DNA from 3 places in the Methylobacterium sp. J-092 genome. Region 3 is predicted to be linked to each of the others. Evidence: riboswitches for the same ligand, from Rfam matches in the RefSeq annotation. Region 3 holds a riboswitch; each other region holds the start of a gene.
The links. A riboswitch is a leader RNA that binds a small molecule or an ion and turns the genes downstream of it on or off. The one in region 3 is predicted to bind cobalamin.

Region 1 (3,267 bases), on a different contig from region 3:
GCGTGACCTGATGGTCGAGGCCGAGGTTGACCAGCCCGTAGGCCGGGCGTCGCGCGGTGTTGCCGAAATCGCTGAACACCTCGCCGACGTACTGGAACCCGACCCGTGCTTCCCAGGTCGGCGCGAAGGCGTAATTGAGCCAGAGGTTGGCGACCCGCTCGGGCACGTCGATCGGCCGGTTGCCGGCGTACGAAATCGTCGCGCCGTTCACGGCCTGGTCGAAGGAATCGTACTGCGCGTGCAGCAGGGCGAGGTTCGCGTCGACCCGCCAGAGCGGCGTGACCTGCAGCGAGAGCGCCGCCTCGACCCCGTAGGAGGATTGCCGGCCGACCTGCGTCGAGACGCTCGGCTGGCCCGGCACCGCCGAGATCAGGTTGTCCTTGACGATGCGGTAGCCGGCGAGCGTCCACTCGCCTCGGCCGTCCCAGAACACGCCCTTGGCGCCGAGCTCGACCTGCTCGCCGGTGGAGAGCTTGAAGCCGGCCAGCGATTGCGACAGCGTGATCAGGCTGTTCACCGGGTCCGTGGCGGTGGCGACCTGCGCATAGAGCGCGGTGTCCGGCGTCGGGTTGAACACCAGCCCGAAGCGGTAGCCGAGGCCCTGGAAGGACTTCTCGAACTGCGCGTTGCTCATCAGGTTCTCGCGCTGCAGGGTCGAGGCATCGAACCGGACGCCGGACAGGAACGAGAGCTGGTCGGTGAGGATCAGCCGGTCCTCGGCGAAGACCGAGGCCTGGTCGGTGCTTGTCGCGTAGGCCGGGCTGGCGCGGCCGTTCAGCGGGAACGAGCCCGGGTCGTAATCCGTCAGCGGGACGCTGATGACGAGGCCCGATCCGACGGTCGAGAAGTTATTGATGTGCCGGAAGTCGATGTGGTTCACGTCGAAGCCGGCCAGGAACTCGTTGCGGAAGCCGAACAGCGTGCCCTTGAACGCGGCGTCGAACCGGTTCCCGAGCTGTTCCTGCTGGTGGTAGATTTCGGTGTAGTCGCTCCGGTCGACCAATCGCGTCGATCGGTTGAAGCTGTAGGTCTCGACGTCGAGCCAGTGGCGCCTGCTCTGCAGCCGGTAGGCGGTGTTGCGCACCGTGATGTCGGCGGTGGGCGTCCACTCCGTCTTGAGCTGGGTCCAGTTGTCCGCCCAGGTGATCTTGGCGTCGCGGACGTTGTAGTTCTTGAACCGGATGAAATCCGGGATGCGCCCGTCGACCAGCGGCGTGCCCCAGTAGCGCGCCGGCTCCTGATAGCCGAGGTCGTGGCTCAGGGTGAAGGCGAGGTCGGGCGTGGCCTGGAGCAGGATCGCGCCCGAGACCGCGAGGTTGCGGAAGTCGCCGTCCGGGCTGATCCAGCCGCCGGCGCGGTTGCCGCTGACGTTGAGGCGATAGGCCACCGCGTCGCCGATCGGGCCGCCGGAATCGAGGGCGAGCCGCGCGATCCCGTCCGATCCGACGCCGGCCCGCACCACGTTGATGGGCGTGAAGGTCGGCTTCTTCGTCACCACGTTGATGACGCCGCCGATCGCCCCGTCGCCGTAGAGCACGGAGGCCGGCCCGCGCAGCACCTCGATGCGCTCGACGTTCCAGGTGTCGAACGGGAAGGTCACCGTGTTGGCGCCGACGAACAGCCGCGTGCCGTCGTAGAGCTGCTGGATCGAGTTCGGCCCCGAGAACCCGCGGCTGGTGAAGGCGCCGTTGCCGTTGCCCGGCGAGGCGATGGTGGTGATGCCGGTGGCGTTCTGCGTCACGGCGTCCGCGATCGTGTCCTGGCCGCGCAGCCGCGCGGTCTCGCCGGAGATGACGTCGACGCTGCCGGGGGTCTCCAGCGGCGTGAGGCCGAGGCGGCTCGCGCCGCGGTCGGGCGTGCGCAGGTTGAGGCCGACCGGCGCGGCGCGGCTCAAGCCGACGCCGTCGCCCGCGACCGTGAGGGTGTCGAGCACGACGCTCGCCGATTCGCCGGCGACCGGCTGCGCGCCGGCCTCTCGCGGCGGAGCGAGGATGACGAGCGCCGTGCCGGCGAGGAGCGGGCAGCGCATCGCGCGCCCGAGGGAACGAGCGGTTTGCAGAAGAACGAGCATGGATCGGATTCGGCTCTATCGGCGCGACGCGACGGCCTGCCCGACCCTCGATCTACATCGAATGTAACAATGTTACAATTAGGCGATCGGCCGAACGCGGCTCGGCCGCCGGCGCACGGATGCCGGGCGGCTTCCTGTGCGTCGTTCGGCGCGGGTCTCGCGGTGGGCAAGGGCATGGAAGGGACGTGCGGACGCGTGTGGTGGCACGTCACCGCGAACGAGGCCGCCCCGCATGCGCCGCGCGGGCCCATGCGTCTCGACACCCGTCGAGGCACCCCGCCCGACGCGTTTCGCGTGTGACCACGACTGACGGCAGGTCTCCTGGCTCGCGGGTCGCTGCCCCTCATCGTCTTCCCAGGCGCCGTGACCCAGTGACGTGTTGATGGAGGCTCGCCGCTTACAGTTGCGGGGGCAGCCGCGGCATCGGAAAGGCTCCTCGGAGCCTCGTCCTCACCGCGTTCCCTTTTGATCCCCGAGGGGAACCGTCCCCGCCAAGTGGCTTCCGCGGTCCCGAAGAGTCAACGGCCGGAATCACGCTCCTGTGAAGTGTGACCCGGCGGCGACAGCGACGGCGCGCACGGTGGCGCTAGGTCGAGACATGCGATCCGTCCTGCGCCGACGCCTCGACGACGACGCTCGGCGGCAAGGTTCCTCCGGCGCCGCCGAGGACGGAGCCGAGGTCGCCCGGCAGGGCGGTCTCCGCGGTCAGCTCCGCCGGCTCGCCGCCGGCCGCGTGCTCGTCCGCCACCAGGGCGACCGCGCCCGGTGCGATCAGGCCGAGGCTCGCCGCGTGCCGGGCGATGGCGGTGCTGTCGGCGGCGATGACGAGGTGGCTCCCGGCGGCCGCGACGACCTGCGCCAGCGCCTCGATCTCGCGGATGCGGTCGGCGTCCCGCGACACGTTGCGGATGTAGACCGCCTTCACCCGGCCGGGATGGTCGGCGACGATCCGGCCGTAGACCTCCGGATCGTGCTGCCCGCTGTCGCCGATCAGCACGAAGGGCAGGTCGCGATACAGCGACAGCATGTGGACGATCAGGGCGCGCTTGTGATCCTCCGCCCGGCGGGGGAGGGGGTGCTTCCACGACAGGCCCCATTCGCGCAGGAACAGGATCGGGCCCACCGGGATGCCGTGGATCGTGAAGAACTCCGACAGCATCTCGTACAGGCCCCACGGCGCGCGCGAGACGTAGAGC
Region 2 (3,267 bases), on a different contig from region 3:
ACACGCTCGCCGCCCTGCTCTGCCTCGTCACCCTCGAGGGCGTGCCGCCGGGCGGCGGGACCGAGCCGGTGCCGCAGGTCGCGAGGCTCCAGGCCCGCAGCACCGGGTCGACCGCCCTCGCCGCCCTGTTCGATCCCCGGCCGATGCTGGACCCGGAGGCCGGCGCGGACCGTCAGGGCGCGCCCCTCGGCGCCGCGCTCACCCCGCCGGAGCCGCGTTTCGCCCCGCCCATCGCGACGCTCGCGGCCGCCGAGCCGCGTTCGACGGAGGCCGCGCCCCCGGCGGAGACCGGCCGGCAGGCCCAGGTCGTGGAGCAGGTGCGGGCCCTGCGGGCAAGCCGGGTCTTACGGGACACGCAGGTCCTGCGGGTTACCCAGGTCCTGCGGGACACCGAGGTCGTGCGGCAGGCCCAGATCGTGCCGCTGCCGGTCGCCCGCCCGGCGGACCTGATCGCCGCCCCCGTGCCGCAGCGCCTCGCCCTGCGCCGCGCCCCGCGCCGGGTGCCCGAGGCGGTGCCGGCGCCCACCGCCGAGACGCCGTCGTTCTTCGAGGAGCTGTTCGCCGCGCGGAAGGACCCGGGCCCGGCTTTGGCCTACGCCGCCCTCGAGAGCCCCGGGCTGGAGCGGTCGCGCGGCCGCCTGTTCCCCAGCCCCGACGCGGGCGCCGGCACGGCGATCTACGACATCACCGCCCGCACCGTCCGCCTGCCGAACGGCGAGGTGCTGGAAGCCCATTCCGGCCTCGGCGCCAGCATGGACCATCCCGACTTCGTGCACCTGCGCATGCGCGGCTCGACCCCGCCGGGCACCTACGACCTCACCGAGCGCGAGGCTTTGTTCCACGGCGTGCGGGCGATCCGCCTCAACCCGGTGGGCGGCGCCGCCGCGATCCACGGCCGCGACGGGCTGCTGGCCCACACCTACATGCTCGGGCCGAGCGGCGCCTCGAACGGCTGCGTGTCCTTCCACAACTACGACCGCTTCCTGCAGGCGTTCCTGCGCGGCGAGATCCGCCGCCTCGTCGTGGTGACCGGCCGCGGCGACGGCCCGGCCCGCTTCGCCGCGAGCCGCTGACGCCGTCACCGATCGGCCACACCCGGCGACGGCGTCCGAAAGCCGGATTGACGGGCCGGCGCCGCCCGACGCAACCTGCACGCGACGGTTCCTCATCGAGGATCAAAAGGGAACGCGGTGAGGGGAGGGCCCGACGGGGCCTTGCCCGAAGCCGCGGCTGCCCCCGCAACTGTAAGCGGCGAGCCTTCCACCACTGGACGTCACTGGATGCGCCGCATCCGGGAAGACGGTGGCGGGCGATGACCCGCGAGCCAGGAGACCTGCCGTCAGTCGTGGTCACACGCGAAGCGCGTCGGGCGGGGTGTTCCGGCGGGTGTCGAAGCCCCCGGCCGTCCGATGGACGGAGCGGTGGATCGGCCTCGTTCGCGGTGACGTGCCACGTCCGCGTCGCCCGAGGTCCCGTGTCCGCGTCCCAGTCCCCGCCCGTCTTCCGAACGCCAACCCTGCTCGCTCTCGCCTGCGCCGCCGCCCTCTCGGGCCCGGCCGCGCTGGCGCGCCCCGCCGCCGGGGAGGCCGAGGCGAACCTCGCCGAGATCTCCGTGACGGCCGACGATCCCAGGCCCGCCGCCGGGGCTGCGGCGAGCGCCGGCTACGTCGGCGGCACCATCGGCGCCGGCGGGGCGCTTCGGACGGTGGATGCGGCGAGCGCCGGCATCGTTTCCGGCGCCGAGATCAACAGCCGCCCGATCACGCGGCCGGGCGAGGTGCTCGAATCCGTGCCCGGCCTGATCGTCACCCAGCATTCGGGGGAGGGCAAGGCCAACCAGTTCTTCCTGCGCGGCTTCAACCTCGACCACGGCACCGACATCGCGATCGAGGTCGACGGGATGCCGGTGAACATGCGCACGCACGCGCACGGCCAGGGCTACGCCGACATCAACTTCCTGATCCCCGAGCTCGTCGGCGCGGTGGCGTTCCACAAGGGGCCGTACTTCGTCCGCGACGGCGACTTCGCCTCGGCCGGCTCGGTACGGATCGACTACCTCGACACCGTCGCCAAGAACGTCGCGCTGACCTCGTTCGGCAGCTTCGGCTATGCGCGGGCGCTGACCATCGCCTCGGCCCCCCTCGGCCAGGGCAACCTGCTCGTGGCGGGCGAGGCGCAGGTCTACGACGGCCCGTGGGACGTGCCGGATGCGCTGCGCAAGGTGAACGGCGTGGTGCGCTACAGCCAGGGCACGGCGCTCGACGGGTTCTCGGTCACCGGCATGGCCTATGCCAGCCGCTGGACCGCGACCAACCAGATCGCGTCGCGCGCGGTGTCGGAGGGGATCATCGGCCGCTTCGGCACCCTGAACCCGACCGACGGCGGCGACAGCAGCCGGTTCTCGCTCTCGGGCCGCTGGAGCATGACCGACGACACCGGCGTCACGCGGGCCTCGGCCTACGTCATCCGCTCGCAGCTCAACCTGTTCAACGACTTCACCTACTTCCTCAACGATCCGGTCAACGGCGACCAGTTCCACCAGCTCGACCAGCGCATCCTCGGCGGCGGCGAGGTGAGCCACGTCTTCCAGGGCGACCTGTTCGGGCATCCGATGGAGAACGAGATCGGGGTGCAGACCCGCACCGACGCGATCCGCGTCGGGCTGTTCAACACCGCGAACCGCCAGTTCCGCACGGGCGTCCTCGACGACCGGGTGCTCGAGGCGAGCGGGGCGTTCTACGTCGACAACCGCGTGCGCTGGACCGACTGGCTGCGCACCAGCGTCGGCTTCCGGGCCGACGGCTATTACGGCGACGTGGTCTCCGACACGGCGGCCAATTCCGGCAAGGCACGGGACGGCATCGTCAACCCGAAGCTCGGGCTGGTGCTGGGGCCGTGGTTCGACACCGAGCTCTACGTGAACTACGGCGGCGGCTTCCACTCGAACGACGTGCGCGGCGTGACCGCGACGGTCGACCCGGCGAGCCCCCTCTTCAACATCGCGCGCTCGCCCTTCCTCGTGCCCTCGACCGGCTACGAGGTCGGCATCCGCAACCGCTCGATCGCCGGGCTGGAGACCGCATTGGCCCTGTTCCGCCTCGACTTCGCGTCGGAGAACCTGTTCCAGGGCGACACCGGCACGACGGAGCCGAGCCGGCCGAGCCGCCGCTTCGGCATCGAGTGGACCAACCGCTACGCGGTGACGCCGTGGCTGAGGCTGGAGGGGGACCTCACCGTCACCAATGCCCGCTTCTCCGACGTCGACCC
Region 3 (3,267 bases):
CATGTTCTGCGGCTTGAACGGGCGCACCCGAAGCCCGCGTCGGGTAAAGGCGCGCGCGAGCCCGGCGACGATCAGCGACTTGCCGACGTCCGAGCCGGTGCCCTGGATCATTAGGCTTCGGGTCACGGCTGAAGGGACCATTCCATCAAAACTCGATCCCCTCCTGCGCCTTCACGCCCGCCGCGAAGTGGTGCTTCACGCTGCCCATCTCGGTGACGAGGTCGGCGGCCTCGATCAGCGCGGGCTTGGCGTTGCGGCCGGTGACGACGACGTGCAGGTCCGGGCGACGGCTTTTCAGGGTCGCCACCACCGCGTCGAGATCGAGGTAGTCGTAGCGCAGCGCGATGTTGAGCTCGTCGAGGATCAGGAGACGGAGGCTCGGGTCGGCCATCAGGTCGGTCGCCCGGTTCCAGGCGTTGAGGCAGGCGGCGATGTCGCGGGCCTTGTCCTGCGTCTCCCAGGTGAAGCCTTCGCCCATCGCGTGCCACGCGACCCGGTCGCCGAAGGTCCTCAGCGCATGCGCCTCGCCGGTGTCCCACGCGCCCTTGATGAACTGCACCACGCCGACCCTGTGGCCGCGCCCCAGCATGCGCAGCGCCAGGCCTAGCGCCGCCGTGGTCTTGCCCTTGCCGGGTCCGGTGTTGACGATGAGCAGGCCCTTCTCGATCGTCTTGGCCGCGACCTCGGCGTCCTGCACCGCCTTGCGCTTCTCCATCTTCTCGCGATGGCGTTCGGCGTCGTCGATCATGGCGTTCCCTGCGGTTTGATGACGAGCGGCAGCCCGGCGACCGTCAGGACGACGCGGTCGCACTCGGCCGCGAGGCTCTGGTGGAGGCGTCCGGCCGCATCGCGGAAGCGGCGGGCGAGCGCATTGTCGGGCACGATCCCGAGGCCGACCTCGTTCGACACGAGGACGAGCGGCCCGCGCGCTTCCCGGCAGGCACTGCGGAGCGCCGCCATCTCGGCGTCGAGGTCGGCATCGGCAAGCAGCAGGTTCGTCAGCCACAAGGTCAGGCAATCAACCAGCACCGGCCCCGGCGCCTCGGCGATCGCGGCGGCCAAAGCGTTCGGCACGTCCCGAGTGATCCAGTCGCCGGAGCGCCGCGCTCTGTGGAGGGCGATGCGCGCGCGCATCTCGTCGTCCCAGGCCTGTGCCGTGGCGAGGTAGAGCCACGGGCCCGGCACCGCCTCGATCAACCTCTCGGCGTAGGCGCTCTTGCCCGAGCGCGCACCGCCGAGCACGAGGGTCGTCCGAGGCGCGGCCTGCTGCATGGCTGGAACCCATGCCCCAACCCCTGTGCGCCCGTCAAAGCCTCCGTTGTGCGGGGAGACCGGACAGGCTATGGCTGGACGCGACGGTGCCCCGGAGACGGGGTGAAAAGGGAATGCGGTGAGGGGAAACCCGATGCCGCGGCTGCCCCCGCAACTGTAAGCGGCCAGGGTCCCCACGGCGATCCGGGCTTCGTTGAACCGACCTGTCCAAGATGGGACTGCGTTGCGGATCGAAGCCCGGATCGCCGTGGGAGCCCTCAGCTCCTGCCCTCGGCCACCGATGTTTCGGGAAGGCGGCAGGCGCTGCGATCCGCGAGCCAGGAGACCTGCCGTCCCCCGCGCTTTCTCGAACGCCGCCGGCGGGGCGGCCGGAGATGTTGTCGACATGACCACCCAGACCCTCACCCAGACCGGCACCCGCGCGAACGAGGGCTTCGTCGCCATCGTCGCCGCCGCCATGCTCGGCCTCGGGCTCGTGTTCCTCGCCGGCTTCTCGCCGGCCTCGGCGCTGCACAACGCGGCGCACGACTTCCGGCACACGCAGAACTTCCCCTGCCATTGACCGCCTGAACCCAGGCGTTCCCATGCTCATCCGGCTCCTGTCGGCGGCGCTCGCCGCCGGCTTCCTCGCGGCCGTCCTCGTGACGGGGCTCGAGCTCGCGCTCACCTCGCCGCTGATCATCGCCGCCGAGCGCTACGAGACCCAGGCCGCTCCCGGCGCCGCCGCCTCGGCGGCCCCGCTGGCCGGGCGCCTGCCGATCGTGCTCGCCCATGCCGGGCACGACCACGACACCAAGGCCGAGCCGGAATGGCAGCCGGCCGCCGGCCTGCCGCGCATGCTGTTCACCGGGCTCGCGACCCTCGTCGGCGGGATCGGCTACGCCCTGCTCCTCGGCGCGGTGATGCTGGCCACCGGCCGCGAGCCGTCGCCCGAGCGCGGGCTCGCCTTCGCGGTCGCCGGCTTCCTCGCCGTGGCGCTCGCGCCGGCTCTGGGCCTGCCGCCCGAGCTGCCCGGCAGCGAGGCGGCCCCGCTGGCCGCCCGCCAGGTCTGGTGGGTGATGACGGCGTCGGCCACCGCGATGGGGATCTATCTCATCGCGATCCGCCGGGTGCCGATCACCATCCTCGGCGGAATCGTGCTCATCGTCGCGCCGCATCTGGCCGGTGCGCCGGAGGTGGCGGCGACGCCGTCCGAGCTTCCCGCCGGCCTCGCCGCGCAGTTCGCCGCGCGCTCGCTCGCCATCGCCTTCGTGTTCTGGGCGGTGATCGGCTTGGCCTTCGGGCGCGCCTGGCAGACCTTCGGCCCGAAGGCCGCGGCAGGCGCCCGTGGCTGACACGATCCTCTACGTCTGCACCACCTGCCGGATGGAGAGCGATGCGCCGGACGGCCCGCGCGCGGGCGCCCGCCTCTTCGACGCGTTGCGTGCGCTTCCCGCCCCCGACGGCGTGACGATCGAAGCGGTCGAGTGCCTGTCGGTCTGCAAGCGGCCCTGCACCGTCGCCGTGGCGGCGGAGGATCGCTGGACCTACGTCTACGGCGACCTCGACCCGGCGGATTCCGCACGCATCATTCTCGACGGCGTCGGCCTCTACGCCGGCACGCCCGACGGGATCGTGCCGTGGAAGCAGAGGCCGCAGGAATTCCGCAAGGGCGTCGTCGCCCGCATCCCCCCGTTTCCGCCGCGCGCGGCCTGAGCCATCGGCGAGATCCCCATGAGCATCGTCCAGAAGATCCCCTGCACCATCGTCACCGGCTTCCTCGGGGCGGGCAAGACGACGCTGGTGCGCCACGTGGTCGAGAATGCCGGCGGGCGCCGGCTCGCGATCCTCGTCAACGAGTTCGGCGACATCGGCTTCGACAAGTCGTTCCTCGCCGCCTGCGGCATCGAGGGCTGCACCGAGGATTCGATCGTCGAGCTTCCCAACGGCTGCATCTGCTGCACCGTCGCGGACGACTTCGTGCCGGCGATGACGGCTCTTCTCGATCGCCCGAAC

Region 1: another riboswitch for cobalamin. It lies ahead of MKK60_RS07480 (TonB-dependent receptor); the one in region 3 lies ahead of MKK60_RS04140 (CbtB-domain containing protein).
Region 2: another riboswitch for cobalamin. It lies ahead of MKK60_RS13890 (TonB-dependent receptor); the one in region 3 lies ahead of MKK60_RS04140 (CbtB-domain containing protein).

What each region holds. Positions count from the first base shown of each region.
Region 1 covers NZ_JAKSXU010000070.1:23,825-27,091, reverse strand. The annotation lists gene MKK60_RS07480 (TonB-dependent receptor) at 1-2,029, opposite strand, end outside; cobalamin riboswitch at 2,365-2,573, opposite strand; gene MKK60_RS07475 (App1 family protein) at 2,658-3,267, opposite strand, start outside.
Region 2 covers NZ_JAKSXU010000119.1:55,840-59,106, forward strand. The annotation lists gene MKK60_RS13885 (DUF2778 domain-containing protein) at 1-1,073, shown strand, start outside; cobalamin riboswitch at 1,142-1,356, shown strand; gene MKK60_RS13890 (TonB-dependent receptor) at 1,475-3,267, shown strand, end outside.
Region 3 covers NZ_JAKSXU010000053.1:24,017-27,283, forward strand. The annotation lists gene MKK60_RS04125 (cobyric acid synthase) at 1-111, opposite strand, end outside; gene cobO (cob(I)yrinic acid a,c-diamide adenosyltransferase) at 146-748, opposite strand; gene cobU (bifunctional adenosylcobinamide kinase/adenosylcobinamide-phosphate guanylyltransferase) at 745-1,272, opposite strand; cobalamin riboswitch at 1,340-1,621, shown strand; gene MKK60_RS04140 (CbtB-domain containing protein) at 1,658-1,834, shown strand; gene MKK60_RS04145 (CbtA family protein) at 1,857-2,606, shown strand; gene MKK60_RS04150 (DUF1636 family protein) at 2,599-2,967, shown strand; gene cobW (cobalamin biosynthesis protein CobW) at 2,986-3,267, shown strand, end outside.